DNA from 4 places in the Paracoccus sp. S4493 genome. Region 1 is predicted to be linked to each of the others. Evidence: riboswitches for the same ligand, from Rfam matches in the RefSeq annotation. Region 1 holds a riboswitch; each other region holds the start of a gene.

Region 1 (7,287 bases):
AATACAACCACAGCCGCGTCTCCTGCGGCTCCTCCAGCTTCTTGCCGTCGACGGTGATCCGGTCGGTGGGCAGAACGTCCAGGGCGGGACTGTCGATCTTCTTGCCGTTCACGCTGACGCGGCCCTCGATGATCATCCGCTCGGCCTCGCGCCTGCTGGCGACACCGGCGCGCGCCATCACCTTGGCGATGCGGTCGGCTTCGGTGCGGGGGGCGACCTGGGGGGCCTTTCGGTCGGGAATCTGATCGTCGGTCATGCGCGTCTCCTTCGCATCGCTGCGGGGCAAAGAGGGGTGCATACGCCCAAGCGGGCCGTGTGGGAAGCGTTTCTTTCCCCGGCTTGCGCGCCGCGCAGGGGATTGCGACAAGACGGTCATGGTCCCCTTCACCACCCATATGGCGCTTGCCCTGTCCCAAGCCCGTGACGCCGCGCTGCGCGGAGAGGTGCCGGTGGGCGCCGTCGTGACCGACCCGCAGGGCCGCGTGGTGGCCGCCGCGGGCAACCGCACGCGCGAACTGTCCGACCCGACCGCCCATGCCGAGATCCTGGCCATCCGCGCGGCCTGCGCGGCCCTGGGGTCCGAACGCCTGCCCGGTCACGACCTGTGGGTCACGCTTGAGCCCTGCCCGATGTGCGCGGCGGCCATCTCGGCCGCGCGGATCGCCCGGCTGTATTACGGGGCGTCGGACCCGCGCATGGGGGGCGTCGCCCATGGCGCCCAGGTGTTCCGGCACGCGCAGTGCCATCACCGCCCCGAGGTCTATGACGGCCTGGCCGCGCCTGAATCACGCGACCTGCTGCGGCGGTTCTTTGCGCAACGACGGTGACGCGACCGCTTGAACCTGCCGCGCGGGCGGACTATACCAATCCCCGCGCGGGTGTTGTGTAATGGTAAGACCCTAGCCTTCCAAGCTAGAGACACGGGTTCGATTCCCGTCACCCGCTCCAATCCCTCTCACGACATCAGACGACCGGATGAAACCGCATCACGCGGCTGCCGTCCTGCGGATCGGTCAGCGTGCTTGCCCGCACCTGAAAAACGCGCGCCAGCAGGTCCGCGGTCAGGATACGGTCTGGCGGGCCCAGGGCCACCAACCGACCGGCCTGCATCACCGCCAGTCTGTCGCAGCGCATCGCCTGGTTCAGGTCATGCAGGGCGATCACCGTGGTCAGACCCAGGCCGCCCACCAGATCCAGGATCGCCAGCTGATGACGGATGTCCAGGTGGTTCGTCGGCTCATCCAGCAGCAGGATCCGTGGCGCCTGCGCCAGTGCGCGGGCGATATGGGCGCGCTGGCGTTCGCCCCCCGACAGGGTCGACCAGTCGCGCCCCGCCAGATGTGCCAGGTCGACCCGCGCCAGCGCCTGCGTCACATGCGCCTCATCCGCCGGGGACCAGGGCCGCAGGGCGTCCAGCCAGGGGGTGCGCCCCAAGGCCACCGCGTCGGAGACCGAGATGCGGTCCGACGTCTCGGCGCTTTGGACGACCAGGGCGATGTGACGGGCGACCTGGCGCGCGGGCATGTCGCGCAGCGGCCGGCCATCCAAGGCAACCTGGCCGTCGTCGGGGCGGACCAGCCCGGCCAGCATCCGCAGCAGCGTGGACTTGCCCGACCCGTTCGGGCCGATCAGGCCCAGCATCTCTGCGGGACGGATGTCCAGGGTGACGCCGGCCACCAGGGGGCGCCCGCGCACGCGGCGGGTCAGATCACGCGCGGTCAGCATCATGACGCGGACCGCCCGCGGATCAGGATCGCCGCAAAGGCCGGCGCGCCGACCAGCGCGGTCACGACGCCGATGGGCAGGGTCTGGCCGGGCACCAGCATCCGCGCGATCACGTCCGCGGCGATCAGGAAGACCATGCCGATCAGCGCCGACACCGGCACCAGCCGCGCGTGGCGCGTGCCCACCAGGAACCGTGCCGCATGCGGGACGACCAGTCCGACAAAGCCGATCGCACCGGTGACCGACACCATGACCGCCGTGGCCATGGCGGTCGCAAGGATCAACACGGCCTGGACGCGCCGGACCGGCACGCCGAGGGACGCCGCCGATTCCGTGCCGAAGGCAAAGGCGTCCAGCGCGCGGATGTGCCATGCGGCTGCGCCAAGGACGGTCACGGCGGCGACCACCGACAGGCCGACATCGTTCCACCGGACGCCCGACAGGTTGCCCAGCAGCCAGAACATGATGCCGCGCGCCTGTTCCGCGCTGGCCGACCGCGCGATGATGAAGCTGGTCAGGGCGTTGAACAGCTGCGACCCGGCGATGCCTGCCAGCACGATCTGCGCGGCACCCCGCGCCCCCGGACCGCCGCCCGACAGGCGCGCCAACCCCACCACCAACGCAAAGGCCGCGATCGCGCCCAGCATCGCGCCCGCCGACATCGGCACGAACCCCGCGCCGATCCCCGCCACCGCGACCGTCACGGCCCCCGTAGACGCCCCCGCCGAGATGCCCAGCAGATAGGGGTCGGCCAGTGCGTTGCGCAACAGCGTCTGCAGGACCAGACCCGAGATCGCCAGCCCCGCCCCGCAGGCCCCTGCCACCAGCGCGCGCGGCAGGCGATAAGCCCAGACGATACCCTGATCGATCGGGTCCAGCGGATAGCCCGCACCCAGCATCTGGTTGGCCAGCGCCTGCCAGACGGTCGAGAGGGGGATCGGCGTTTCTCCCAGGGCGGTGCCGGCCAGGGGGGCCGCCACGATCAGCAGCGACACCCACAGCCAGACCGGGGCCAAGGGGCGGCGGGCGGTCGGCACCCCGACATCGGCGGTCATTCGGACAGCCCGTCCATGCCCGCCGCCAAGGCCTCCAGCCCGTCGATCATGCGGATGCCGGGATGCAGCGCCTCGGCGTCCAGGATGACGATACGATCCCGGCGTACGGCGGTCATCCGGCGCGTGACCGGGTCCGTCTTCAGAAAGCGCAGCTTTGCCTCGACATCGTCGGCGGGAAAGCGGCGGCGGTCCATGCGCGCGATCACCAGCACCGAGGGGTCGGCACGGGCGATCGTCTCCCACCCCACGGCGGGCCATTCCTCGTCCGAGGTCACGACATTGCGCAGGCCAAGGCGGTCCATCATCCAGGCCGGGACGCCCATCCCGCCCGCCATGTAGGGGTCCAGCGCCAGATCGGCCGAGGAGAACCAGACCGCCGCGGACGCATCCGGCAGGTCCATCGCCCGCGCGCGCTCCACGACCGCCGCCTCTCGGGCCTGCAGGTCGGCGATCAGCGCACGGCCCGCGTCCTGCGCGTCCATGACCCGCGCGATCTGGTCGATGCCGTCCCACAGCGTCGCGATGTCGAAGGGCGCAAGGCGGGTGCCGTCGGCGCCCACGCTGTTGTCCTTGCCTTGGCAGTCCGTGGGCATGACATAGGCCGGAATGCCCAGATCGGCGAACTGTCGGCGCGTGCCGACCGCCCCTTGGTCCCCGATCATCCAGGCGAACATCGTCGGCACGAAGCCGGGGCGCCGGTTCACCACCGATTCAAAACTGGGCGTGTCGTCGCTGATGCGGTCCACCGTGGCGTCATCCTCCGCAAAGGCGGGCAGCACCGGGGTGAACCACAGCGCGGTCCCGGCCATCCGGTCCGCCTGGCCCAGCGCATACAGGATCTCGGTCGTGGACTGGCCGATCGACACGACGTTGTCGGGACGCGCGGGGATGGTCACCCGGTGCCCGCAATTGTCGATCACCAGCGGATAGTCGGTCGGCGCGGCAAGGGCCGCCTGGCCCAGGCCCAGCGCCACCGCGGTCGTCAGGAAGATTCTGGTCGTCATGGTCGTCCTTCATGAAACGAAGGACGGGGCTGAAAAAGGCGCAGCGGCGTCACCGGGGTCCCACCCGCCTTCGCGGTCGCGTCGGACGAAGGCCGTGGATCGGCGCATGCGGTCTTTCTCCGGGGCACCCCGCCCGGGTTGGTTCAAGTCATGATGGCAGGTCTCCTGACTTGCGGATCGCGGCCTTCCCCGCCTTCCCGGCGCAGGGGGCGCCAGTGGCATCATGGGGTCGGCTACCGCTTACAGTTGCGGGGGCAGTCGCGGATTCGGCGCCTGATGGCTACACCTCACCACGTTCCCTTTTCACCCTGCCGGGGCCTTGGCCGGCACGGGAACCATCACGGACGGAAATGCCGCCGGGTGGGGACAAAGTCAACCGCCGCGGCAAGCAGCCCGCAGCCGACCCGGCCACCACGGCCGACGCACTGCGACACCTACGGCTTATGCCAGCCTGACCCCGGCGACCGGTGCGCCGCAGGTCGAACGCGCGGGCGCCCTGCGAAGGAAGTAGTTGGTCGCAGTCCTTCCTGCCCAGCATGGATGAAGGGCGTCAGACCGCCGGGCGATGGGGCGCCTGACACCGCAGGGCTTCAAACCTGGCCGGGCCTCTTTTGCCACAGGTGGCGAAGGTCCAGCCGGGGATAGTCCCGCTCGATCTGACTGCCCCAGAACAGGCCTGCGATCGGGGCGTCGGGATGGTCGGGATCAAGGCCATAGTCGATCTGGGCGATGCGTTCGGCCGGCATGTGCAGGGTGTAACGCAGGAACAGGAACTGCTCCAGCCAGGCGTCATGGTCCTTGTTCGTGAACAGGTCCGGGCGGGGGACGGGTTTGGGGTCGTGCATGGTGGGTCAGCCTTGGGTGACGGATCCCGATTGTCCGTCAATCCGCCTGCCGGTGCAACATTCCCGTCCCCGAACGAAAAGGGGGCACGCCGCATCCGGCATGCCCCCCCAATCCACGGTAGGCGATCAGTAGATCGCCAGGGCCGGGAACAGGATCAGCAGGCCCACCGCCAGGATCTGCAGCCCGATGAAGGGCAGCAGGGCGCGGAAGATCTCTCCCAGCGAGATGTCCGGCGGGGTCACCGACTTCAGGTAGAAGGCGGCGGGCCCGAAGGGCGGCGACAGGAAGCTGACCTGCATGTTCATCGCGAACAGCACGCCGAACCAGACGGGGTCGTATCCCAGGCTGACAATGATCGGCACGAAGATCGGCATTGTCAGCAGCGCGATGCCGACCCAGTCCAGGAACATGCCCAGCACGAACAGGATCGCCATCATGAACAGGATGATGATCGTCGGGTTGTCGCTGATGCCGGTTATCAGTTCCGACACGAAGTTGATGCCGCCCATCAGGTTGAAGACGCCCACCAGGGCGGATGCGCCGATGCCGATCCAGACGATCATGCCGACCGTCTGCAGCGTCTGCATGGCCGCGCCGCGCAGCAGGCCCCAGGTAAATTCGCCGCGGATCACGGTCGAGATCAGCACGCCCGCCACGCCCACGGCGCTGGCCTCGGTCACGGATGCGATGCCGCCATAGATGGAGCCCAGCACCATAATCACGACCAGGATCGGCAGGAACAGGCCCTTGAGCAGGCGCAGCTTTTCGTCCCGCGGGACGCGGGCGGTGACGGCCGGGGGCACGTCGCCCGGCGTCAGCCAGGCACGGATCAGTACATAGGCCACATAGAGCAGCGCCAGCATGAAGCCCGGCACGAAGGCGGCCGTGAACAGGTCGCCGATCGAGACGTTCGCGGTCAGGCCATAGATAATCAGCACGATCGAGGGCGGCACCATGGTCCCCAGGCTGCCGCCCGCGCAGACGACCCCGATGGCCAGCTTGCGGTCATAGCCCTGGGCCAGCATCTGGGGCAGCGCGATCAGGCCCAGCAGCACGACCTCTCCGCCGATGATGCCGGACATGGCGGCCAGGATGACGGCCACGAAGATCGTCTGGACCGCCACGCCGCCGCGGATGCGGCCGCCGACCAGGCGCATCGCCTCGAACAGGTCGCGGGCGATGCCGCTGCGGTCCAGGATCGCGGCCATCAGCACGAACATCGGCACCGACACGAAGACGAAGCTGGACACGAAGGTATAGACGCGGCTGGTGATCAGCGGCACCACGTTCGGGCCGAACCATCCCAGCGCGAAGATCAGCGTGACCAGCAGCGTGACGAAGGCCAGCGGGATGCCCGTCAGCAGCAAAAGCAGCAGCAGCGCGAACAGAAGGCCCGTCCCGGCCTCGATCCCCAGGGATTGCAGCGAACCGAAGATCTCCATCAGCGGGCTCCCTTGTGCCCGCGGGCATAGTTGACGGTCAGGATGGCGAATTGCAGGGCCATGATCGCCAGCGCCACCATCAGCAGCACCTTGAGCACGCCCGGATAGGCCGGGTTCCAGGCCGAACCCGAGGTCTCGAGGTGAAAGCTGCCGTCGGGGCGCCAGGCGGACCGCTTGACCATCTGCCAGGCCGCCCAGGCGAAGGCGCCCGAGGACAGGCCGCAGATCGCCGAGATGAGGATGTCGGCCACGCGCCGCGCGGCGGGCGGCAGCAGGTCATAGACCAGGACGACCCGGATGTGCCGGTCGCGCGCGGTGCACAGCAAGCCCCCGTAGACGAACGAGATCGCGCACAGGAACACCGTCGTCTCGTGCGCCCAGTTCGTCGGGCGGCCGAACACGTAACGCAGCACGACCTCCTGGATCAGGATCAGCATGGCGACCACCAGACCCAGGGCCGGGATGATCGCCAGACGGTCGATCACGCGACCCAGGCGCCCCGACTGGGGCACGGCCTCGTGTTCCTCGCGCGGAATGGCTTCGGATGCGTCCATCATGTCCTCCTCCCTGGAAGGGACCGGGCGCGAACGCCCGATCCTGCGGCGCTTACTGCACCAGGTCCTTTTCGGTCAGGTACGCAGTCAGCGCGTCATAGACCTGCTGCGCCGCGGGCGACTGTCCGGCGACCTTTTCCCATTCGCCCATCGCGATGCCGCGGAACTTGGTGCGCTCTTCGTCGGACCAGTCGTGGACGGTGATCGTCCCGCCGGCCTCTGCCTCCGCCACGGCGGCCGCGTCGGCCTCGGCCAGGGCTGCGACCTGGACGCGGGCGAAATCGCGCACCGACTGCGTCATGACATGCTGCAGGTCCTCGGGCAGGGCGTCCCATTTCTCCTTGTTCATCGAGATCTCGACCAGGGGCATGGAGTGGAAGCCGGGATAGACCGGATGGGGCGCGACCTCGTTCAAGCCCTGGGCCTGGTTGGTCGAAAAGACGCTGTAATCGGCCGCGTCGATGACCTTCTTGTCCAGCGATGTGAAGACCTCGGAGCCGGGCAGGTTAACGGGCGATGCGCCGGCGGCGGCAAAGACCGACTGGACCAGGCCTTCGGGCGCGCGGATCTTGACGCCGGCCAGATCATCGACCCCGTCCAGCGGCACGGCGCTGACCAGCGCCTCCAGGCCCGGCGTGGTGGCGCCGATGAACTGCAGGCC
Region 2 (7,287 bases), on a different contig from region 1:
CGCCCAGCACGTATCCCAGCAGGCCGGGATGGCGCACCGTGGCGCCGTTCGGCGCGCTCAGCGTGACGTCGGCGATACGAAGGCGGCTGTCGCCGGTGTTCTGGGCCACCAGATGGGTCGCGCCCCCCGATCGGCGCAGCGACCAGCGGACATCGGCGGACCGTACCCCGGCATCGGTAAAGAACACCGGGATGCGCAGTTCGGTGGCAAAGGCCACGGCGCCCGCCTGTGTGCGCGACTGGTCCGGGATCTCGTTCAGGACGACGCGATAGGCCTCCTCTCCGCTGACCGCGGTGCGCGCGACTCGGACGACGCGGATCGTCTGCGTCGCGCCGGGTGCAAGCTGGATCGCGGGCGGGCTGACCACGACATCCGCGCTGCGTTCCAGGCTGTCCTGGGCACCGGGCTGCAGCCAGCGGAAGACGCGCGACTGGACGGTGATCGGCTGGCTGCCGTCGTTGCGCAGGGTCAGGGTGGTCGCCGCCCCGGGCGCCGGAACCTCCAGCAGCACCGGAGAGACCCTCAACCCCTGCGCCGCGGCCCCCACCGCCAGGCCAAGCGACATCAATACGGCCAGAAGGCCGCCTGCAAGAAATCCACGCATGGTCTGGCCTTTCAGTAGGTGACGGTCACCGTGACGGTATCGGTATAGGTTCCGGGGGCAGGCGTCGCCTGTGCCAGGACCCGGCCGAAGACCGTGAAGGATTGCGCGTCGCCCGTCCCCGTCGCCGGCTGGGTGTCCGCGCCCACGGCATTGCTCCAGTTCGTCACCCGCCCGGCGTCCTGGAACAGGGCATAGGCGATCGTCTCTCCGCCCGACGTCATCTGGCGCACGCTGGTCGTGGCCCCGGCGCCCAGCCCCTCGTTCAGGCCGATGTCATAGGGGGTGGTGTCGGTGCAGGTGACCTCCATCGTGGCCGTGGCATCGACATCCGTGCCAAGCACGCCCTGGGTCCCGAAATCCAGCGTCTCGGTCGAGGTGATCTCGCATTCGGCGACGATGGTGATCCGGACGTCAAAGCTGTCCGTCGTCACCGTCTGCGCCAGGGGCACGGTCGCCGAAAGGGCAATGACGGCTAAGATCGTCGGAAAAATTTCCTGTGTCATGATGGTTCATATGCTCCAAAATTCGAGAACGCCGATCCGAAGTTTTGCAGACTAAGCAAAAAGCACATCTTAAAGGTGTATTAAGAAGTATCGGGCACAGTGATTTCGCATCAAACTAAACCTTACAGTGTGTAACCTTGATTTTGCTCAAATCCCCCATATCCGCGGATCGCCCCGCGGACCCATGCCTTATCCCTGGCCGCGGCGGTCATTGCCGTCGCAGTCCGGGTATCGAAAGAATTCGGTCATGACCTTGAACTGGAAACGTGCGGGTGACCCTGGCGCCGGATCCGCCGCCACAGATGGCACCCCGCGACGGGACTTGTCCGGCATGGACGTTCCGCCGACCGATTCGGGCCTGATCCGTCTCTACGAAAACGGCGTGCTGCGTCCGACGCGGACGCCGGTCTTCGACCGCGTCGTCGAGCAGGCGCGGCGGATATTCTCCTGCCAAGCCAGCCTGCTGACGATCATCGACGAGGCGAACGACCGCCAGTTCTTCAAGGCCGAGGCGGGCCTGATGCTGACCGCGGAGGAGGATCGCGTCACGTCGCTTGCCTATTCCTTCTGTCGGATCGTCGTCGCGAATTCCGCGCCGCTGGTCATCGCGGATGCCCGGATCGATCCGCGGTTCAGCGGGCATCTTGCCATCGGCAGGTTCGGCGTGGTCGCCTATCTGGGCGTGCCGGTCAAGGACGAGACGGGCAGGGCCATCGCCGCCCTCTGCGTGGCCGAAAGCAGGCCGCGGGACTGGACGTCGGCCAATGTCGAGGTGCTGCAGGCCTTTGCGGAAGGTGTCTCGACCCAGATCAAGACGATGGTCCTGTCCGAACGGATGCGGACCGCCATCGGTCAGGAACCGGGCGGCGCCTCGGCCCTGCCACAGCCGACCAGCGCGGTCCTGACCTATCACCATGCCCCCGACGGGACCGAGACGATCGACGCCGCGACCGCGGAGACGCAGCAGATCTGGGGCATCCCGGCCGCCGAATACATGGCGCGGTTCGGCGATGTCTTCGCCTTCTGCATGGTCGAGGATTACCCGCTGGCCCGCGCATCGTTCGGAAACTCTGCCGCCGGAATGATCCCATGGCACCATCGCTGGCGCATTCGTCTGCCTGACGGTCAGGTCAAGTGGCTGGAGGGGCATGGGCTTCCCGCATCCGGTCGGAACGGCGGGCTGACATGGGACTGCACGATCAACGACGCGACCCGCCTGACATCCTGACGTCCCGCGGGCCGGTCACGCTGCATCGTCGCGGGCAAGCAGATAGCAATCCATGATCCAGCCATGCGCCGCCCGGGCGGCGGCGCGCGCCACCTCGATCCGTGGTCCGGCCTCGGTCAAGGGGCCCGCCTCCAGCAGTTGTTCGGGCATGCCCAGATAGGCGCCCCACCAGATCTGCAGGCCCTTCGGGGGCAGCGTCGCAAAGGCGCAGGTGCCGTCCAGCATCACCACGACCCGGTCGGCGTCGCCGGGAAAGCCCGCGTCGCGCAGCCGCCGCCCGGTGGTGATCCGCACCTCGGATCCCAGGGCGTTCAGCGGAATGGCATGGGCCGCGCACAGGGCCTGGATCGCGGTGATTCCCGGGATCACCCGTGCGCGCCAGTCCAGACGCGCGGCAATGCGCAGGCTGCTGTCATAGAGCGACGGGTCGCCCCAGACCAGCATCGCCACCGTCCCGCCCTGCGGCAGCGCCGCCGCGACGGCCCCCGCCCAGGTTTGCGCGATGGCATCATGCCATCGGTCGACGGCCTCCAGATAGGGCAGGTTTGCATCGCGCACCGGCAGGTCGATCTCGGCCACGGCGCCGCCGGGGCGGTGGCGGTCCAGCATCGCGCGGCGCAGATGGGCCAGATCCTCCTTCCCCGCCCCCTTGCGGGGGATCACGACCAGATCGGCCTCCTGCAGGGCGCGGACGCCCTGCAGGGTCAGGTGGTCGGGATGGCCCGTGCCGGCCCCGATCAGCACCAGATCGATCATGCGTAGAGCCGGGGCGTCACCAGCCCGCTGCCGCGCAGGCCGCGCGCCGCCTTGGCGCCCGCCAGCACGGCCAGATCGACCAGCGGCTCGACCACGATGACCAGCAGATAGGCCGCGCCGAAGGACAGGACCCCCGCCGTCGCACCGGCGCCCTGACCATAGAACGCCCAGAACGCGACCCAGGCCACGATGCCCCCCTGATAGGTCGCCGACAGCGCCAGCGCCTGGCCATAGCGCAGGTCCACATAGGCCGTTCCCGGCGCGATCACCCGCCCCGCCACCGCCTGCAGCGCGAACAGCGGCACCAGCAGCGTGGTCACGTTCATCCCGTATTGCGGCAGATCGAACGGCGCGAAGAACAGTCCCTGGATCAGCAGGCCCAGGGCCAGCCCGATCGCCGCCGGCGCCGCGCCCAGGATCAGGAACAGCGTCGATCCCAGGATCAGGTGCACCTCGGACACGCCCACGGGCGCGGTGGGCAGGACCTGGAAGAACACGAAGGTCGCGGCCGTCGCCAGCGCCCCGCGCGCCGCCAGCGACGCCCCGCCCTGCGCGCGCAGGGCCTGGGCCGCCAGCCTCAGCGCGTAAAGCCCGGCCGTGGCGGCCGTGGCATAGCCCAGTATCAGCTTGGCGCCGGTGACGACGCCCTCTTCGATATGCATGTCATCCTCCTGTGGCCGTCCACCCGACGGCATGGGGTTGCCTGACATGGCCGGTTTCCTGGCTTGCGGGTCCGGGCGCGGCGTCGGCCTTCCCGGATCGCTCCAGTGGCATGGGTGACGCGCGCTCTCCGCATACAGTCGCGGGGGCGGCCGGGGCTTCGGGTGCCGCGATTGGGTCCACCCTTCCCCGTTCCCGATGAAGCCCGGCGTTTCACGCCTGACGGGCACCATTCAGACGGTCAGATAGACGGGATCGCAGGGCCTGCGTCAAGTCGCGGCCGGGGCGATCAGGTGAAAGAACGTGCCGGTCACATGCCCGCCCCCGGACATCGTCCGGTGGCTGCCGGTTTCCTCCACCGCGGCGCCGGTCGCGTCGGTCACGCGCGCCAGGGGCGCATCGGGCTGGGACAGGATCGAGGCATAGTGGAATTCATGCCCCCGCAGCGCCGTGCGACCCAGTCCCGGCAGGGCGGTCAGCGGATCGGCGCGGCGGTATCCCAGATGCATCCGGCGCTTGGCATAGCTGGTCTCCAGCCCCAGCAGCCCCAACATCGGGTGCCGTTTTCCATCGGCATCCACCAGACCGGCCCCAAGCGCCATGTATCCCCCGCATTCCCCATGCACCGGCCGCGTCGCGGCAAAGCGGTGCATGGCCGTGCGGAACCCGGCGCAGGCAGCCAGTCGGGGCGCGTGCAACTCCGGGTAGCCGCCCGGCAGCCAGCAGCAGTCGGCGCTGTCATCTGGCCCCTCATCCGCCAGCGGAGAGAAGGGCAGGATCGTGGCCCCCGCCCGCCGCCACGCCTCCAGCACATGCGGATAGACGAAGCTGAAGGCCGCATCGCGGGCCAGCGCGATCCGCCCGCCGGGGGGCGTCAGCGGTCGGGGTGCGGGCGCCTCGGGCAGGGCGCGATGGGCGGCGGCTGCGATGATCGCCTCCAGGTCGCAATGCGCCGCGATAAAATCGCCCGCATGGTCCAGGATCGCTTGCAGGCCCGCCGTCTCCTCGGCCTGGATCAGGCCCAGATGGCGCTCGGGCAGGGTGATGTTGCCCTGCCGCGGCAGGCTGCCCAGCACGCGGATGCCGGCCTGATCCATCCCCTCGCGGATCAGCCGGTCATGGCGCGGCGAGGCCACGCGGTTCAGCACCACCCCCGCAAAGGGCAGATCGGGGCGCAGCGTGGCAAAGCCCCGCGCCGTGGCCGCCGCCGATTGCGCCTGCCCGCTGACATCCAGGATCAGCACCACCGGCCAGCCCATCATCTGGGCGATCTCGGCGCTGGAGCCGATGCCGGTTTCCCCCTTCGTCGCGACCCCGTCGAACAGGCCCATCGACCCCTCGGCCAGGACCAGATCGGCGGGCGGCTGGCCGGTCGCATGGGCGATCAGCCGCCCCGGCTCCATCGCCCAGGCATCCAGGTTGAAGCTGGCCCGCCCCGAGGCCGCCAGGTGGAACCCCGGATCGATGTAATCCGGCCCCGACTTGAAGGGCTGCACCACCAGCCCGCGCCTGCGCAAGGCGGTCAACAGGCCCAGCATCAGCATCGTCTTGCCGGTCCCCGATGCGGGGGCCGAGATCATCAGGCCCGGCGTCAGGGGGCGCGTCATTCCGGAAACCTCGGAGCGTTGCCCACGGGGCGATAGCGGCGGTCGTAATCGGTGGCGTAAAGACGGCTGTCTTCGAACCCCTCGCCCGCCAGCGCGGGCCCGACCAGGATCAGCGCGGTCCGGTCGATGCCCTGCGCGTCCACGGTGGCCAGCGTCGCGCGGATCACCCGCTGGTCCGGCCAGCTGGCTCGCCAGACCACCGCCACCGGGCAGTTGGGGCCGTAATGCGGGGTCAGATCGGCCACCACCCGGTCCAGCGCGTGGATCGACAGGTGGATCGCCAGCGTCGCCCCGGTCGTGGCAAAGGCCGCCAGCGACTCGCCCTCGGGCATGGTCGAGGCGCGCCCCGGCGTGCGGGTCAGCACCACGGATTGCGCAAGGCCCGGCAGGGTCAGTTCGGTGTGCAGCGCGGCGGCGGCGGCGGCAAAGCTGGGCACGCCCGGCGTCACGTCGAAGGGGATGTCCAGCGTCCGCAACCGGCGGATCTGTTCCCCCATCGCGGACCAGACCGACAGATCGCCCGAATGCAGCCGCGCCACGTCCTGGCCCGCCGCATGGGCCGTGGCGATCTCCTCCATGATCCGGTCCAGCGACAGGGGCGCGGTGTTCACGATCCGCGCGCCGGGCGGGCAGTAGGACAACAGCGCGGCAGGCACCAGGGACCCGGCGTAGAGGCAGACAGGGCAGGCCGCGATCAGGTCGCGGCCGCGCAGGGTGATCAGGTCGGGCGCGCCGGGGCCTGCGCCGATGAAATGGACGGTCATGGAACCTCTGCGATGGCGATGGTGACGGGACCGAAGGTCCGGCGCGGATGGGTCAGGCGGCCGCCCGCCCCAATGGCGGCGGCCTCGGCCACCGATCCGGTGTCGAAGGCGGCCAGGATGCGGACGGATTGCGTGGGCGTGGCGATGCCCGCCACGGCGACCAGATGCAGCGGCAGGTCGCGCGCATGGGCCAGCGGACGCAGTTCGGGCGCGCGTTCGGGAATGGTGGCCAGCGCGTCAGCACCGCCCGCGGCCTCCAGCGCGGCCAGCAGGGCGGGCAGGGGGGTGCCGGGGCGGCAGCCTATTCCGGCGATGCGCATGTGACGCTCCATTGCACGATCGGGCGGGCGGGGGTCCAGCCGCGCATCCGGCCCAGGGGGGCGGCCTCGGCGATGTCGATGCGCAGCAGTCGGCCGCCGTGATCGGCATGCCAGCGGGTCAACAGCGATTCCGTCTCCAGCGTCACGGCATTGGCGACCAGCCGCGCGCCGGAGGGCAGGCGGGCCCACAGCGCCTCCAGCAGCGCCTGCGACGCGCCGCCGCCGACAAAGACCGCATCCGGCGTTCCGGGCGGCAGCGCCTCGGGGGCCGACCCTTCGATCACCGTGACCCGCCCGCCCAGACCGAAGGCGTCCAGATTGGCGCGGATGGTGGCGATGCGGTCGGCGCGCGGCTCGATGGTCACGGCGCGCGCCCCGGCCAGCGCCCATTCCATCGCGACCGATCCCGAACCGCCGCCGATATCCCACAGCACCTCTCCCGCGCGCGGGGCCAGGGCCGCCAGGGTCAGCGCGCGGATGGGCGATTTGGTGATCTGCCCGTCATGGGTGAAGAGCGCATCCGCCCGCCCCGGCACCGCAGGCAGGCCGAAGCCGCGTGGCAGGTCCGCCCCGTCGATGGCCACCGCCATCGGCGCCGCGCAGGTCAGCGCGAACCCGTCGGCGCGGGTGGTGCGCACCTGTTCCGATGGCCCGCCAAGACGCTCCAGCACCGTCAGCCGCGCGGCCCCCGCGCCCGCGGCGACCAGCCAATCGGCCAGCGCGGTGGGCGCGTCGCCGTCGCGCAGCGTCGCGATGATCCGGCAGCCGCGCACCAGATGCGGGCGCAGACGCGCGAAGGGCGCGGCATGCAGGCCCAGGGTCACCACCTCCTCCAGCCGCCAGCC
Region 3 (7,287 bases), on a different contig from region 1:
GAACACCGGGCAGGACCAGCCGTCGAACGGACCCGCATTCCCCCCGGAAAACCCGGTCGCGTTCACGACCAGCACAGGCCCGCCCGGCAGGGCATCGGCCAGCCAGTCGCCCAGGCCCGGCGCCTTGAGCGACGGGGCAAAGACGCCCATCGCCGCGATGCCCCGCGCCCGCAACGCCCGGATCAGCGCGTCGATGGGCGCCACATCCGCCGCCGCCAGCCAGCTGCGATAGAAGGTGACCAGCGCCTGTACGGGCCGCGGATCGACCACGCCCCGGTCGGGGTCGTAGAACCCCATCGCGGGCAGGGTCTTGACCCCCGGCACGGGCGCGGCCTGCAGGCCCGATGCGATGGCCATCTGCGCCAGCGCCGCCTGCGCCGCGACCGCGCCGCCTTGGTCGCAATGCCGCCGCAGCACGCGCAGGACCGAGGGGGGAACGGTCGAGATCTCCTCCAGCCGCGGATCGTCGCGGCCGTCCGCGGGCAGCACGGCCAGCGCGATGCCACGCCTGCGCGCCAGGTCCTGGACCGATGCCAGGCCATAGGGCCAATAGGCCTCGCCGCCGATCAACCGGATCAGGATGCCGCGCGCGCCCGACAGGGTGTTCTCGACATAGGTGTCGACCGAGACCGGGTGCCGCAGTGCCACCAGGTTGCACAGCCGCGTGGGCGGAAGCCCCCCCGCCGCGCGCCGCCAGCCTTCCGCAAAGGCCCCCAGGTCGCTGTCCGAAAAGGACAGGACCACCAGATCGCCGGGCGTCTGCCCGGGATCATAGGGGGCGTCGGACTGTTCAAGCCCGACCTGTTCGCGGAAGATGACATGCATCAGGCGGGGACACCCTCCAGCACGGCGCGGATCGCGTCCGGGTTCACGTCGTCGTGCTCCGCGATCACCACCAGGCGCGACCGACGCGGGGTCTGGCCCCAGGGGCGGTCGTACTGATGGCGCACCCGCGCGCCCACGGCCTGCAACAGAAGGCGCATGGGCTTGCCCGCGACGGCGACATGGCCCTTGACGCGCAGCACGTTCTGCTCGGCGGCCAGACGGGCGATGCGGGCGGCCAGATCGGCCGGGTCGGTAATCTCGGGCAGGTCGATGACGACGGTGTCGAAATCCTCATGCTCGTGGTCGTCGGCGCCGTCATGATGGCTGGGGCGGGCGTCCAGGTCGTCCTCGGCGGCCTTGCCCAGACCCAGGATCAGGCGCGGATCGACCGCGCCCTCGGTCACGGTCAGGATGGGCAGGGGGCGGGGCAACTCGGCCTCGATCGCGGCGCGGGCGGCGGCGACGCCTTCCGGTCCGGCCAGATCGGCCTTGGTCAGCAGGATCACGTCGGCGCAGGCGATCTGATCCTCGAAGACCTCGGACAGGGGCGTCTCGTGGTCCAGGCCGGGGTCGGCGGCGCGCTGCGCGTCCACCGCCGCCACGTCCGGGGCAAAGCGGCCGGCCGCCACGGCCTCGGCGTCGGCCAGGGCGATCACGCCGTCCACGGTGATGCGCGAGCGGATGGCGGGCCAGTCGAAGGCCTTGAGCAGGGGCTTGGGCAGCGCCAGCCCGGACGTCTCGATCAGGATGTGGTCCGGGCGGGCGGGAAGCGCCATCAGCGCCTCCAGCGTGGGGATGAAGTCGTCGGCGACGGTGCAGCAGATGCAGCCGTTCGACAGCTCGACGATATTCTCGGCCGGGCAGGCGGCGTCGGCGCAACCCTTGAGGATGTCTCCATCGACACCCATCGTGCCGAATTCGTTCACGATCACCGCAAGGCGCAGCCCCTGGGGGTTGGCCATCAGATGGCGCACCAGGGTCGTCTTGCCCGACCCCAGAAAGCCGGTGATCACGGTGACGGGGGTCTTGATAAGGTCGATCATGGTCACTCCTGCGACAGGGTATGCGGGGGGATGCGGGCAAGGCTCTGCTTGCGGAAGACGGCGGGGCGTTCGCGCCACGGCACGATGCCGTCGGCGGTCCCGGCATAGGCGCGCGCGCCCGACAGGATGTCGGCGGCGTCGTCCAGCGTCAGGCGGCCATAGACATAGGACCACTTGCCCGGCGCGGACAGCGCGACGGAACAGCCCTGCGAACAGGCGGAAAGGCATTCGACGGGGCGGATCTCGACACCGTCTGGGGCGGTGCGGGACAGAAGGTCGTGCAGCCGGGCGCCAAGGCGCGGCGCGTCCGGGCCAAGGGCATCCGTCCTTGCGGCATCGGTCCCTGCGGCATCGGGAACCGGGTCGGGCACGGTGCCGCGACAGGTGGTGCAGACATGCAGAACGGCGCGCATCGCGGCCCCTTCCTTGTTGCGGCAAGGGGCGTCCGAGAGGAGGCGGCACGGGGCATCCGGCCATCACCTGCCGGTCGCGAAACACCCCGTTCGCCCGTCATCGTCAGGTGCTGGCAGGTCTCCCGGCTTGCGGATTCAGGGGCGGATGCCCCGACGGTCGTCCCACCTTCCCAGCCCCAATCGGGGCCAGTGGATCGGGCGACCTCTCCGGTCACGGTCGCGGGGGCGGCTGCGCTTGGGGTCGCGGGTCTGGTGACCCGGGGCCTTGTCGCATTCCCTCTTCGCCTGTCATAGACAGGAACCAACACGCCCTCACCCAAACCCCCGCACCCGCCGTTTGTCAACCGCAAGGAGCGACCCGATGACGCAGACCGACCCGATTTCCGCCGAGGACCAGGACCGCCACGCCGCCAAGATGGCCAGGAAAAAGGCCGCCCGCGACCGCATGATGGAGACCAAGACCGGCGAAAAGGGCCTGATCATCGTCCATACCGGGCCGGGCAAGGGCAAGTCGTCATCGGGGTTCGGCATGATCATGCGCTCCATCGCGCACGGGATGCCCTGCGCCGTTGTGCAGTTCATCAAGGGCGCGTGGGACACGGGCGAACGCACGCTGCTGACCACGCATTTCACCGACATCTGCCAGTTCCACGCCATGGGCGAGGGCTTTACCTGGGAGACGCAGGACAAGTCCCGCGACATCGCCATGGCGCAGGCCGGATGGGCACGTGCGCAGGACCTGATCCGTGACCCGGCCATCCGCATGGTCCTGTTGGACGAGATCAACATCGCGCTGCGCTATGGTTATCTGGACGCGGCCGATGTGGTGGCCTTTCTGCAGGCGGAAAAGCCCGCCATGACCCATGTGGTGCTGACCGGGCGCGGCGCCCCCGACGCGCTGATCGAGGCCGCCGACCTGGTGACCGAGATGACCCAGATCAAGCATCCGTTCCGGTCTGGGATCAAGGCGCAGGCCGGGGTCGAATACTGACACCCGCCGGTTGGCGGTCAAAAAACCTCACGCGGCGGTGAACCCTCGGGGGGAGTCACGGGTTCCCTCTGGTATATCCCAATCGCCGGAGCCCGCCTGACGTGACCCCACCCCCGCTTGCCCCCGATGCCGCCCTGTTCCTGGATTTCGACGGCTGCCTGGTCGACATCGCCCCCCGGCCCGATGCGGTCGTTGTCACGCAGGCGCTGCGCGACCGGCTGGCGGCGCTGTACCGGCGGCAGGGGGGTGCGGTGGCGCTGATCTCGGGGCGCGACGTGGCCGACCTGCGCGGACATGTGGACGGGTTCGAGGGCATCGTGGCGGGCAGCCACGGCGCCGAACTGTCGCTGTGCCCCGGCCGCATCCAGACCCTGCACCGGGTCGATTTCGACGCGGGCCCCCTTCATGCCGCGGCCCATGCCGCCGCCGCGCCCCATCCCGCCCTGCTGGTTGAGGAAAAGCCCCACGGCGTCGCACTGCATTATCGGGACGCCCCCGATCTGCGCACCTTTGTCGAGGGGGTGATGCAGGATCTGGCCGACCGGAACCCGCATCTGGTGCTGCAGCCCGCCAAGATGGCGGTCGAGCTGCGCCCCGGTGGCGTCGGCAAGGACAGCGCGCTGGCGCATCTGATGACGCTTGAGCCCTTCGCCGGGCGCGTGCCGGTCTTTGCGGGCGACGATACCACCGACGAACCCGCCATGGCCGAGGCGCAGGCCCGCGGCGGCTTTGCCATCAAGATCGGCGACGGTCCCACCGCCGCGCATCACCGATTGTCCGACCCTGCCGCGCTGGCCGCCTGGCTTGACGCATCGCTGAACTGAGGAATGCCCATGTCCACCGAACCGCGCCTGATCGTCGTCTCGAACCGCCTGCCGCTGGGGGACGACCCCTCGGGGGGGCTGGTGGTGGCGCTGGAGGATGCGCTGCGCAGTTCCGGCGGGGTGTGGGTGGGTTTCTCGGGCGAGGTGACGGACGATCCCGCGCCCGACCTGCAGGACCATCCGGGCGCGGCGTTCCAGCGGCTGTCCTTTGACCTGACCCCGCAAGAGCATGACGAATACTATCTGGGCTATTCCAACTCCATCCTGTGGCCGCTGTGTCATGGGCGCCCCAACCTGATGCGCATCAGGCCCGAATACCTGGATGGATATGCACGGGTGAACCAGCGCATCGCGCGGATGCTGCTGCCGGTCCTGCGCCCCGATGACCGGATCTGGGTGCAGGATTATCACCTGTTCCCGCTGGCCGCCGAACTGCGCGCCCTGGGGGTGGAAAACCCGATCGGCCATTTCCTGCACATTCCGTTTCCGGGTCCGGCCGATTGCGCGGCCCTGCCCAACCCCGCGCAGCTGTTCGATTGGCTGTCCCATTACGATCTGCTGGGGTTCCAGGCCGAACGCGACCTTGGCGCCTTTGCCGAAAGCGCGCGCCAGCTGGCGGACGGCGATCAGGTCGCGCCGGACCGCTTCCGGCTGTCGGGACGCATGGTCCGCACGCAGGTCTTTCCGATCGGCATCGACGCCGCGGCCTTCATCACCGAGGCGGCAGACGCCCCCGACAGCGACCGCATGCGCCTGCTGACCGGGGCCAAGATGATGATCGGCGTCGACCGGCTGGATTATTCCAAGGGCATCCCGCAGCGGTTCCGGGCCTATCAGCTGCTGCTGGAAAAGATCCCCGACCTGCACGAGAAGATCTCGTTCCTGCAGATCGCGCCCCCGACGCGCGGCGAGGTTGAGGCCTATCAGGACATCCGTGAGGAGACCGAACACTTGGCCGGACGCATCAACGGCCAGTTCGCGACGTTGAACTGGACGCCGATCCGGTTCATCCATCGGCCGTTCCCGCGTCCCGTGCTGGCGGGGCTGTACCGGCAGGCGCGCATCGGGTTGGTCACGCCGCTGGCCGACGGGATGAACCTGGTCGCCAAGGAATACGTCGCCGCCCAGAACCCCGACGATCCGGGCGTGCTGATCCTGTCGCGCTTTGCCGGGGCCGCAGAGACCATGGCCGAGGCGCTGATCATCAACCCCCACGACCCGCATGATCTGGCCGTCGCGATGGCCCAGGCGATGCGGATGTCGCAAGCCGAACGCCGCGACCGCCATGCCGCCCTGCTGGAAGGCGTGGTGGACCACGATGTCGCCTGGTGGTCGCGCACCTATCTGGAGGCGCTGACGGCGCGGTGATTCGCGCGGGGTGTGCCCAAGGATCGGGCAATACCCTCAAATTGCGCCCGGTCCCGTGGCAGCGCACGTTCCGGTTGACCGAGCGGCGCGGCCTGCGGTGACAGGGGCGCAGGTCCGGCGCATGGTGGACCTATGAAGCAGATGCTTCGTGGCGTCCTCCTCCCGGTCCGGCCACGGACACTTCGGAAAGCCGCCGGTCCTGCCGCCCCCCTCCTCCCTGCGGCCAGGTCCGGCGGTCTTTTCGTCTCAGCCGATCAGGCCCGCCACGTGGCGCAGGGCTGCGGCATAGCCGTTCAGCCCCAGCCCCGCGATCACCCCGTCGGCGCGCTTTGACACGAACGAATGGTGGCGGAACGCCTCGCGCTTGTGGACCTGGCTGATATGGACCTCGATCACCGGGCCGTCGAAGGCGTTCAGCGCATCCAGCACCGCGACCGAGGTATGGGTCAGTGCCGCCGGGTTGATGACGATGGCCGCGGCTTCCAGCCGGGCTTCGTGGATCCAGTCGACGATCTGACCTTCCCAGTTCGACTGCAGGAAGCGGATGTCATGCGGGGCGGCGGCCTTGCGGCACAGCGCCTCGAGATCGGCCAGCGTCTCGTGGCCATAGACCTCGGGCTGGCGCTGGCCCAGCAGGTTCAGGTTCGGACCGTTCAGGACATGGATCAGCGGCATCGGGGTCTCCTTGCTGGGGCTTGCTAGCGCGGGCGGGTGTCAGCCCGCAAGCGCGGTGACGGGGGCAGCGCGATGGGCGGGGTCGAGCATGCGCAGCGCCGGAGGATCGTCCGACAGGATCGCCACCGCGCCGGGGGCGGGGGGGCCGGACCACAGCACCGCCCCGTCGTGACCGATCAGCGCCAGCCGGTCGCCCTGCATCCGCAGCACGCCGGGCCCCGGCGCTTGCCACAGGACCGCGCCGCCCCGCATCAGCCGCGGCCCGGCATCGGGGTCGTTCTCCAGCCGCACGGGACCGCAGGTCAGCACCTGTCCGGGCCACAGCGGGCCGTCCATCCGGTCGGTGTGCGCACAGTCCCCGGTCAGCCCGCGCGCCAGCAGGGCGGCCAGCGTGGCGCGGTCCCACCCGTGATGGGGCGCGGCCGCGGTCAGGACCACCATCTTGGCCAGCGCCGCGACGGGCGTCATGTCGCCCCCCGTGACGGCGCCTGTCGCCGCAATCCAGGCCCCGGCGGCATAATCGAACGCGCCGACCTGCCCGCCGATCACCCGGCTGGCGATCAGCACGGGCACGTCCGCATCCGCCAGCACCTGCGCCATCGCGCCATCTCCTGCGGGGACGTTGCCGGGGCCGAACCCCTCCAGCAGCAGGCCGGTCGCGCCCTGGTCCAGTGCCGCGCGCACCTGCTGCGCCAGCATCGGGGCGGCGGCGCGGTGATCGGCGGGCACGGCCGTGATCTGCACCACGCGCTGATCGTCGATGCCGGCCTGCACCGCGTCCAGCTGGGCCATCGCCTGCGCATGGGCCGCGGGCGAGTCCAGCGCAAGGTCGGGCGCGGCGGGGCCGGGCAGGGGCGCGACCGTGCCCCGGCGGATGCCGATGCCGCGTTCCGCCAGGGGCGCCAGATGCGGGCTGTCGAAAGCCGCGAAGCGTGTCGTCGACACCTTCAGTGCGCGGCACCCGCGCAGCAGGCGTCCGTCGAAGAAGATCGCGACCTCGGGCAGGCGCAGGCGGGCGCAGGACAGTGCGCCGGTCAGGTTGGCCAGCGCATCGCTGCCCGCGTTCAGGACCAGCCCGGCGGGGGTGTCGGTGAACAGCGGCAGCTGTGCGCCCGTCAGGATCACCGGCTTGGACAGCGCCGCGCGGG
Region 4 (7,287 bases), on a different contig from region 1:
ACGAACAGCACGCCCACAAGCGCGCCAAGCGCGGCCGTCAGCCTCATGGCGCCACCTGGCGCAGCTGTGCCACGGCGCGCAGGACATGCGGCGTGCCACAGGCCCAATCCCGGTCGGGCGCAGTGACGACCTGCCGCCCCGGCGTGATGGCGCGCAGGACGGGATGGTCCATCACCTCCTCGGCGCGCGAGGCGCGGGGCTGAAGCTGGCCGGTCACGATCAGGTCGGGATCGGCCATCACCAGATCCTCCAGCGGCACGAAGCCTCCCTGCGACAGGCCCAGTTCCGTCGCAACGTTCGTCAGGCCCGCCGCCGCCAGGATCGCCCCGGCCAGGCTGTCCTGACCCGCGCTGTAGCCGTTCGCCCCATACAGCGCCGCCCGACGGTCGGGGCGCGGGTCCGCCTGCAGTGCCGCCAGGTCGCGGTCGAACTGCGCCACGATCCGGTCGGCGCGGTCCCGTCGGCCCAGCACGTCGCCCATCAGGCGCAGGTTGGTGCGGATGCTGTCCAGGTCCGTCCCCATGTCGAAGGTCGCTACGCGCAGGCCCAGCCTGTCCAGCATGTCCAGCGTCGCCGGAGAGGAATAGGTGCCCGCCAGCACCAGATCGGGCTGCAGGGCCAGGATATCCTCGGCCTGGCCGCGGTTGGTGGGATAGGCCTCGGCCTCGCGCGCCATGGCCGAAGAGACCGGGTCCTGCGCCAGATAGCTGACCGAGGCCAATTGTCCCGGCGCCGCCACCAGTATCGCCAGCTGATCGGTGCACAGGTTGATCGACACCACCCGCACGGGCGCATCGGCCCATGCGGGGGCGGCCATCAGCGCCAGCCCGATCAGCCCGCGGATCACCAGCGCGCCTGCAGGCCGATGGTGCCGGTCCGCCACTGGTTCGCAAAGCCCCAGACATCCGAATAGTCGCGGTCGAACAGGTTCACCACCCGCGCCGTTGCCCGCACGTTCGGCGTCAGGTCATAGCCCGCGGCAAGGTTGACCACGGTATAGGACGGCAGTTCGCGCGTCTCGAACCCGCCCCAGAACTGGGTGTCGAAGGTGCCCGCCACATGGCGCAGATCGCCCGTGACCGACCCGCGCCCGTCCAGGACCGACAGTGTCGCGCTCAGGCCGGCCTCGTGCCGGGGGCGACGGGTCTTGACGCTGCCATCGGGATTTTCCGCGTCCAGATAGGTATAGCTGGCCCCCAGGGTCAGACTGTCTGTCGCCAGAATGCGGGCCGCGACCTCGACCCCTTGGCGGGGGCTTTCGCCGGACTGGTTGCGATAGGAATAGAACGCCACGCCATCCTCAATGCCGACAAGATAGTCGGTGATCTCGTCCTCCAGCGTCTCGTTGAAATAGGTGACGTCGATGGTCCCGCGACCGTCCGGCAGCTGCGCCTCGACCCCCAGGTCAAAGCCGCTGTTCTTTTCCGGGCGCAGGTCGGGATTGCCCTGATAGACGGTGCCGAAGAAGCCGGCATCGGCATACAGCTCGAAATAGGACGGGTTCACCAGCCCCGTCCCGGCGGATGCGTGCAGGCGGAACGGACGGTCGGGCATCTGCCAAGACAGGCCCAGGTTCCAGCTGGTGAAATCGGCAAAGACGCGGTTCGCGTCGTGGCGCAGCCCGGCCTGGACATCCAGTCCGCTGGCCAGCATCGCGCGGTATTCCAGCGCGACCGACGACATCTCCCGGGACTGCCCCGGCGCAGTCGAGTTGCTGTCGCGCTGATGTTCCGCCAAGAGGTTCAGCAGCTGCGAGGCATCGGCGGCCGACCCGTCCAACCCCAGGCTGGCGCGGTATTTCAGCTTTTCGGTCTGGCCGCGCCGGAACGGGCTGTTGTCCTGGCTCTGCCGGGTGATGCTGTGCTGATAGTCCAGGCGCTGGACCAGGCGGCCGTCCAACGCGGTATGTTCCGCCCAGACCCCGCCCTGAAACTCGTCGCGGCGGCCGAACAGGTCGGCATCGACCAGATAGCTTTCGGCATCGGTCGCGGCAAAGTTCTCGGCGTCAAAGCCGTAATCCTCGGTGGACTGGCGCAGCGCCACCCCAAGGCGCAAATCGTCGGTGGCCAGGACGTCGCCGGACAGGACGGCGGTCTTGCGGTTGATCCCGTCCTTGCCGCCGCCATCGCCCGACTAGTCATAGCCCAGATCGTCGCGCGCCGACAGCGACAGCCGCAGCCCGCCCCGCTCCCCGCGACGGCTGACATGGACCGACGCCGCCCCGCCGTTCCCGGCCTCGACCGAGCCGCCATAGGACAGGCCCTGGGGCGCGTCGCGCGTGATGATGTTGATCACCCCCGCCGACGCGTTCGATCCATAGAACACCGATTGCGGCCCGCGCAGCACCTCGATCCGGTCGATGTCGGTGGTCTCCAGCCCGGTCAGCACGTATTCGTCCTCGCCCCCCGCCGCCTCGATGCCGTCGATCAGGATCAGGGTGTGGTTCGCCTCGGCGCCGCGGATGCGGACCTGTGCGATGCTGGCGCCGCTGCCGCTGACCGACACGCCGGGTAGCGCGCGCAGGGCGTCCTGGACGGTGGCGATGCCGCGATCCTCGATCTCGGTCGCGGTCAGGACGGTGTGGGCGCGGGCATAGCCGTCCTGGGCCACGGGCGTGATGCCGGCGGTCAGCACGATCTCGTCCAGCAGGATGGGTTCCCCTGGTGCCGCACCTTGCGCGGCGGCGGTCACGGGAAGGGCGACAAGCGTCGCCAGAAGACAGATCGGACGGCGCATCGGCACGGACCTTTCAAGGCAGGCACGGCCTGCGGCAAACAGAAATGTCCGGCACACGGACCCGGTGGGTCGCGGCAGGACGGTGACTGTCACCACTGCGGATCAGCCGCTTTCCTGGCACGCCCCGCGCCGGAAATGGGTGAGTGCTGCGGCAGGTCTCCTGGCTTGCGGGTCGATGCCTTGGCCGGCCTTCCCGGATCGCTCCAGTGGCATGATCGGCCATCGCTCTCCGCTTACAGTTGCGGGGGCAGCCCCGGATTGGCACCGGCGTTCCCTTTTGATCCGGCATGCAGGCCGGAACCGTAGCGGCGCCCTTGTGGCGCAGAGGCCCCGGAGCTGTCAACGGGATTCGCCCACCCGTTCCACGCCCGGCAAAAGGCGGTCACCGCCCGCCCCGGCCCGATCCCAGACCGGCCGAAATCCGTTCCGCCGCGGTGGCGACCATGCCGCCGATGCGGTCGACGGCGGCATCGGTCATGCGGTTCGTGGGGCCCGACACCGACACCCCGGCCACCGCCTCGCCATAGCTGTTAACGATGGAGGCCGCGACACAGCGCATCCCCAAGGTGCGCTCCTCGTCGTCAAAGGCAAAGCCGCGATGGCGGATCAGGGCGATGTCTGCCTGCAGCGCGTCCGCGTCGGCGATGGTCTTGTCCGTAAACCGGGTGAAGGTCGCGTCGCGCAGGAACACCGCCAGCCGCGTCTGATCGAACGCCGCCAGCAGCGCCTTGCCGATTCCCGATGCGTGCAGCGGAGACCGGGTGCCGGGCGGGAAAAACGCGCGGATCGTCTGATGCGTCTCGCCCTGGCTGACAAACAGCACGTCGCCGTCGCGTTCGATGCCCAGGTTGGCCGTCTCTCCGGTCAGGGCCATCAGGTCGCGCATCACTGCACGGCTGCGTTCGACGATGTTGGTGCGGCGCAGGAAGGCCGAACCAAGGCGGAACGCCTCGGGGCCGATGAACCACTCCTGCCGGTCGGGATTGTTCTCGACATAGCGACGGTGTTCCAGGGTGGCCAGGACGCGGTGCATGGTGGCGGGCGACTGGTCCAGATGCGTGGACAGCCCGGTCAGGGTGATCCCCTCATGTGCGGCCAGGGCCTCCAGCACGTCCAGCCCGCGGTCCAGGGCCTGGATGCTGGCGGCGGGCTGATCAGCCTTGCCACCTTTTGGCCGTCCCCGCTTGCGCACCGGCTGCTGCATCGGAATCACGCCCCTTCCGTCTGTAACACCACAAAAAAATAATTTCATGAAAGCCGTTTTCCGGCAATGAAAAAATCACGCGCCCATGATTTCGCTGCGAAACCTGCATTAAACCAGATTTCCGAAAAACGATTTCAAAAAAATTTACTGGTTTGCGGACCCGTGCTACACCTTGTCGCATCAAGGAGAAGCCGACCGTGAGCACCCAGAACCCGATCTTCATTCCCGGCCCGACGAACATCCCCGAGGTGCTTCGCAAGGCCGTCGACATGCCCACAATCGACCATCGCAGCCCGATGTTCGGAAAGATCCTGCATCCCGCGCTGGAGGGGGTCAAAAAGGTCCTGAAATCGACGCAGGCGCAGGTCTTCGTGTTCCCCTCCACCGGCACCGGCGGGTGGGAGACGGCGATCACCAACACGCTGTCGGCGGGCGACGCGGTTCTGGCCACGCGCAACGGCATGTTCAGCCACCGCTGGATCGATATGTGCCAGCGGCACGGCCTGGACGTCCAGGTCGTGGACCAGTCCTGGGGCGAAGGCATCCCCACCGACCGGTTCGAGGAGATCCTGACCGCCGACACGGCCCATCGCATCAAGGCGGTCCTGGCCACGCATAACGAAACCGCCACCGGCGTCCGGTCGGACATCGCCGCGGTCCGCCGCGCGCTGGACCGGGCGGGCCATCCCGCGATGCTGTTCGTGGACGGGGTCAGCTCCATCGCCTGTTATGACTTCCGGATGGACGAATGGGGCGTCGATGTCGCCGTTACCGGGTCGCAGAAGGGCTTCATGCTGCCCCCCGGCCTGGCGATCGTCGGCTTTTCGCCCAAGGCGATGACCGCGGTCGAGGGCGCGGGCCTGCCGCGCACCTTCTTCGACATCCGCGACATGGCGCGGGGCTATGCCGCGAACGGCTTTCCCTATACGCCGCCCGTCGGCCTGCTGAACGGGCTGAAGGTTGCCACCGACATGCTGCTGGACGAGGGGCTGGAGAACGTCTTTGCCCGCCATCACCGCATCGCCGAAGGCGTCCGCCAGGCCGTCGCGGCATGGGGCATGACCCTGTGCGCCGCGCGACCCGCGCTGTATTCCGACAGCGTCAGCGCGATCCGCACGCCGGACGGGTTCGACGCCAACCGCATCGTCAGCCATGCGCTGAACACCTATGGCGTGGCCTTCGGCACGGGCTTGGGCGATGTCGCGGGCAAGGTCTTCCGCATCGGGCATCTGGGGATGCTGACCGACGTGATGGCCCTGTCGGGGCTGGCCACGGCAGAGATGGTGATGGTCGATCTGGGCCTGCCCATCACCCTGGGCTCCGGCGTCGCCGCCGCCCAAGCGCATTACCGGCACAGCGCGGGCCAGGCCTGCAGGCAGGCTGCGTGATGGACGCGATCCCGACCCTGGACGACATGCTGGCGGCCCGCGACCGCATCCGCCCGCATGTCCACGTCACCCCCGTCCTGACCAGCCGGATGCTGGACGAGCTGACGGGCGCGCAGCTGTTCTTCAAGTGCGAGAACCTGCAGAAGGCCGGCGCCTTCAAGGCGCGCGGCGCCAGCAACGCGGTCTTTGGCCTGTCGGATGCCCAGGCCGCGCGCGGCGTCGCCACCCACTCCAGCGGCAATCACGGCACCTGCCTGTCCTATGCCGCGGGACGACGCGGCATTCCCTGCACGGTCGTCATGCCCCGCACCGCCCCGCAGGCGAAGAAGGACGCGGTGCGCGGCTATGGCGCGCGCGTTGTGGAATGCGAACCCTCGACCAGTTCGCGCGAGGCGGTCTTTGCCCAGGTCGTGGCCGAGACGGGGGCAGAATTCGTGCATCCCTACAACGACCCGCGGGTGATCGCCGGACAGGCCACCTGCTCGGCCGAGATGCTGGAGCAGATCCCCGGCCTGGACGCGGTCATCGCCCCCATCGGCGGCGGCGGCATGGTGTCGGGCACCTGCCTGACCCTGTCCGCGCTGGCCCCCGCCACACGCATCTATGCGGCCGAACCCGAACAGGCGGACGACGCGGCACGCAGCTTTCGCGCCGGCCACATCATCGCAGACGACGCGCCCGTGACCGTGGCTGACGGGCTCAAGGTGCCGCTCAAGGACATGACCTGGCATTTCGTCCGCAACTACGTCACCGACATCCTGACCGCGTCCGAGGATGAGATCATCGCCGCGATGCAGCTGATCTGGAAACGGCTGAAGATCGTGGCCGAACCCTCCAGCGCGGTGCCGTTGGCGACCATCCTGAAGAACCGCGACGTCTTTGCCGGCCAGCGCATCGGCGTCATCATCACCGGCGGCAATGTCGATCTGGACCGCCTGCCCTGGACCAACGGAGATGCCCAATGAACGCCCACGCAGAATTCGCAGGCCTCGAGGTCGGATACGACATTCCCGCCCTGCCGGGGATGGACGAGGCCGACATCCAGACCCCCTGCCTGATCCTTGATCTGGACGCACTGGAACGCAACATCCGCAAGATGGGAGATTACGCCCGCGCCCACGGCATGCGCCACCGGGCGCATGGCAAGATGCACAAGTCGGTCGACGTCCTGAAGCTGCAGGAGCGGTTGGGCGGCGCGGTCGGCGTCTGCTGCCAGAAGGTGTCCGAGGCCGAGGTGTTCGTGCGCGGCGGCATCCGCGACGTGCTGGTGTCGAACCAGGTCCGCGACCCGGCCAAGATCGACCGCCTGGCGCGCCTGCCCTTGCGGGGCAGCCGGATCATCGTCTGCGTCGACGACATCGCCAACGTGGCCGAACTGTCGGCGGCGGCGCAGCGCCACGGCACCACGCTGGAATGCTTTGTCGAGATCGACTGCGGTGCCGGCCGCTGCGGGGTCAGGACGACCGAGGCGGTGGTGCAGATCGCCCAGGCCATCGACGCCGCCCCCGGCCTGAAATTCACCGGCATCCAGGGCTATCAGGGCGCCATGCAGCACATGGACAGCTTTGACGACCGCAAGGCCAAGCTGGACGCGGCCATCGCCCAGGTCCGCGAGGCGGTCGAGGCGCTGACCGCGATCGGCCTGACGCCCGAACTGGTGTCGGGCGGGGGCACGGGGTCCTATTACTTCGAATCCAACTCGGGCGTCTTCAACGAGCTGCAATGCGGCAGCTATGCCTTCATGGATGCCGATTACGGGCGCATCCTGGACCGGGACGGCACCCGCATCGACCAGGGTGAATGGGAAAACGCGCTGTTCATCCTGACCAGCGTCATGAGCCACGCCAAGCCGCGTCTGGCGGTGGTCGATGCCGGCCTCAAGGCACAGTCGGTGGACAGCGGCCTGCCCGTCATCCACGGCCGCACGGACGTGAAATACATCAAGTGTTCCGACGAACA

Evidence for each region. Region 1 has a riboswitch for cobalamin ahead of TW83_RS09695 (ABC transporter substrate-binding protein). Riboswitches for the same ligand answer to the same signal wherever they lie in the genome.
Region 2: it holds a riboswitch for cobalamin, as region 1 does, so the genes downstream of both, TW83_RS09830 (energy-coupling factor ABC transporter permease) here and TW83_RS09695 (ABC transporter substrate-binding protein) in region 1, are expected to answer to the same signal.
Region 3: it holds a riboswitch for cobalamin, as region 1 does, so the genes downstream of both, TW83_RS04490 (DUF1636 domain-containing protein) here and TW83_RS09695 (ABC transporter substrate-binding protein) in region 1, are expected to answer to the same signal.
Region 4: it holds a riboswitch for cobalamin, as region 1 does, so the genes downstream of both, TW83_RS22100 (TonB-dependent receptor plug domain-containing protein) here and TW83_RS09695 (ABC transporter substrate-binding protein) in region 1, are expected to answer to the same signal.

What each region holds. Positions count from the first base shown of each region.
Region 1 covers NZ_JXYF01000053.1:14,770-22,056, reverse strand. Annotated here, with positions in the region: partial or broken gene TW83_RS09720 (pseudouridine synthase) at 1-256, opposite strand, end outside; gene TW83_RS09715 (nucleoside deaminase) at 375-827, shown strand; tRNA gene TW83_RS09710 (tRNA-Gly) at 875-948, shown strand; gene TW83_RS09705 (ABC transporter ATP-binding protein) at 964-1,728, opposite strand; gene TW83_RS09700 (iron ABC transporter permease) at 1,725-2,780, opposite strand; gene TW83_RS09695 (ABC transporter substrate-binding protein) at 2,777-3,784, opposite strand; cobalamin riboswitch at 3,922-4,139, opposite strand; gene TW83_RS09690 (hypothetical protein) at 4,375-4,629, opposite strand; gene TW83_RS09685 (TRAP transporter large permease subunit) at 4,756-6,072, opposite strand; gene TW83_RS09680 (TRAP transporter small permease subunit) at 6,072-6,626, opposite strand; gene TW83_RS09675 (TRAP transporter substrate-binding protein) at 6,679-7,287, opposite strand, start outside.
Region 2 covers NZ_JXYF01000055.1:16,239-23,525, forward strand. Annotated here, with positions in the region: gene TW83_RS09810 (molecular chaperone) at 1-604, opposite strand, end outside; gene TW83_RS09815 (spore coat U domain-containing protein) at 616-1,107, opposite strand; gene TW83_RS19350 (GAF domain-containing protein) at 1,439-2,335, shown strand; gene cobF (precorrin-6A synthase (deacetylating)) at 2,351-3,091, opposite strand; gene TW83_RS09830 (energy-coupling factor ABC transporter permease) at 3,088-3,753, opposite strand; cobalamin riboswitch at 3,784-4,000, opposite strand; gene TW83_RS09835 (cobyrinate a,c-diamide synthase) at 4,021-5,358, opposite strand; gene cobM (precorrin-4 C(11)-methyltransferase) at 5,355-6,122, opposite strand; gene TW83_RS09845 (cobalamin biosynthesis protein) at 6,119-6,442, opposite strand; partial or broken gene cbiT (precorrin-6Y C5,15-methyltransferase (decarboxylating) subunit CbiT) at 6,424-7,287, opposite strand, start outside.
Region 3 covers NZ_JXYF01000021.1:31,058-38,344, reverse strand. Annotated here, with positions in the region: gene cobN (cobaltochelatase subunit CobN) at 1-825, opposite strand, end outside; gene cobW (cobalamin biosynthesis protein CobW) at 825-1,868, opposite strand; gene TW83_RS04490 (DUF1636 domain-containing protein) at 1,871-2,281, opposite strand; cobalamin riboswitch at 2,376-2,602, opposite strand; gene cobO (cob(I)yrinic acid a,c-diamide adenosyltransferase) at 2,643-3,272, shown strand; gene otsB (trehalose-phosphatase) at 3,374-4,096, shown strand; gene TW83_RS04475 (trehalose-6-phosphate synthase) at 4,106-5,464, shown strand; gene aroQ (type II 3-dehydroquinate dehydratase) at 5,711-6,139, opposite strand; gene TW83_RS04465 (asparaginase domain-containing protein) at 6,179-7,287, opposite strand, start outside.
Region 4 covers NZ_JXYF01000123.1:20,359-27,645, reverse strand. Annotated here, with positions in the region: partial or broken gene TW83_RS14535 (iron chelate uptake ABC transporter family permease subunit) at 1-47, opposite strand, end outside; gene TW83_RS14530 (ABC transporter substrate-binding protein) at 44-847, opposite strand; gene TW83_RS22105 (TonB-dependent receptor) at 844-2,055, opposite strand; gene TW83_RS22100 (TonB-dependent receptor plug domain-containing protein) at 2,134-2,736, opposite strand; cobalamin riboswitch at 2,869-3,056, opposite strand; gene bhcR (HTH-type transcriptional regulator BhcR) at 3,119-3,940, opposite strand; gene bhcA (L-aspartate--glyoxylate aminotransferase BhcA) at 4,138-5,328, shown strand; gene bhcB (beta-hydroxyaspartate dehydratase BhcB) at 5,328-6,293, shown strand; gene bhcC (3-hydroxy-D-aspartate aldolase BhcC) at 6,290-7,287, shown strand, end outside.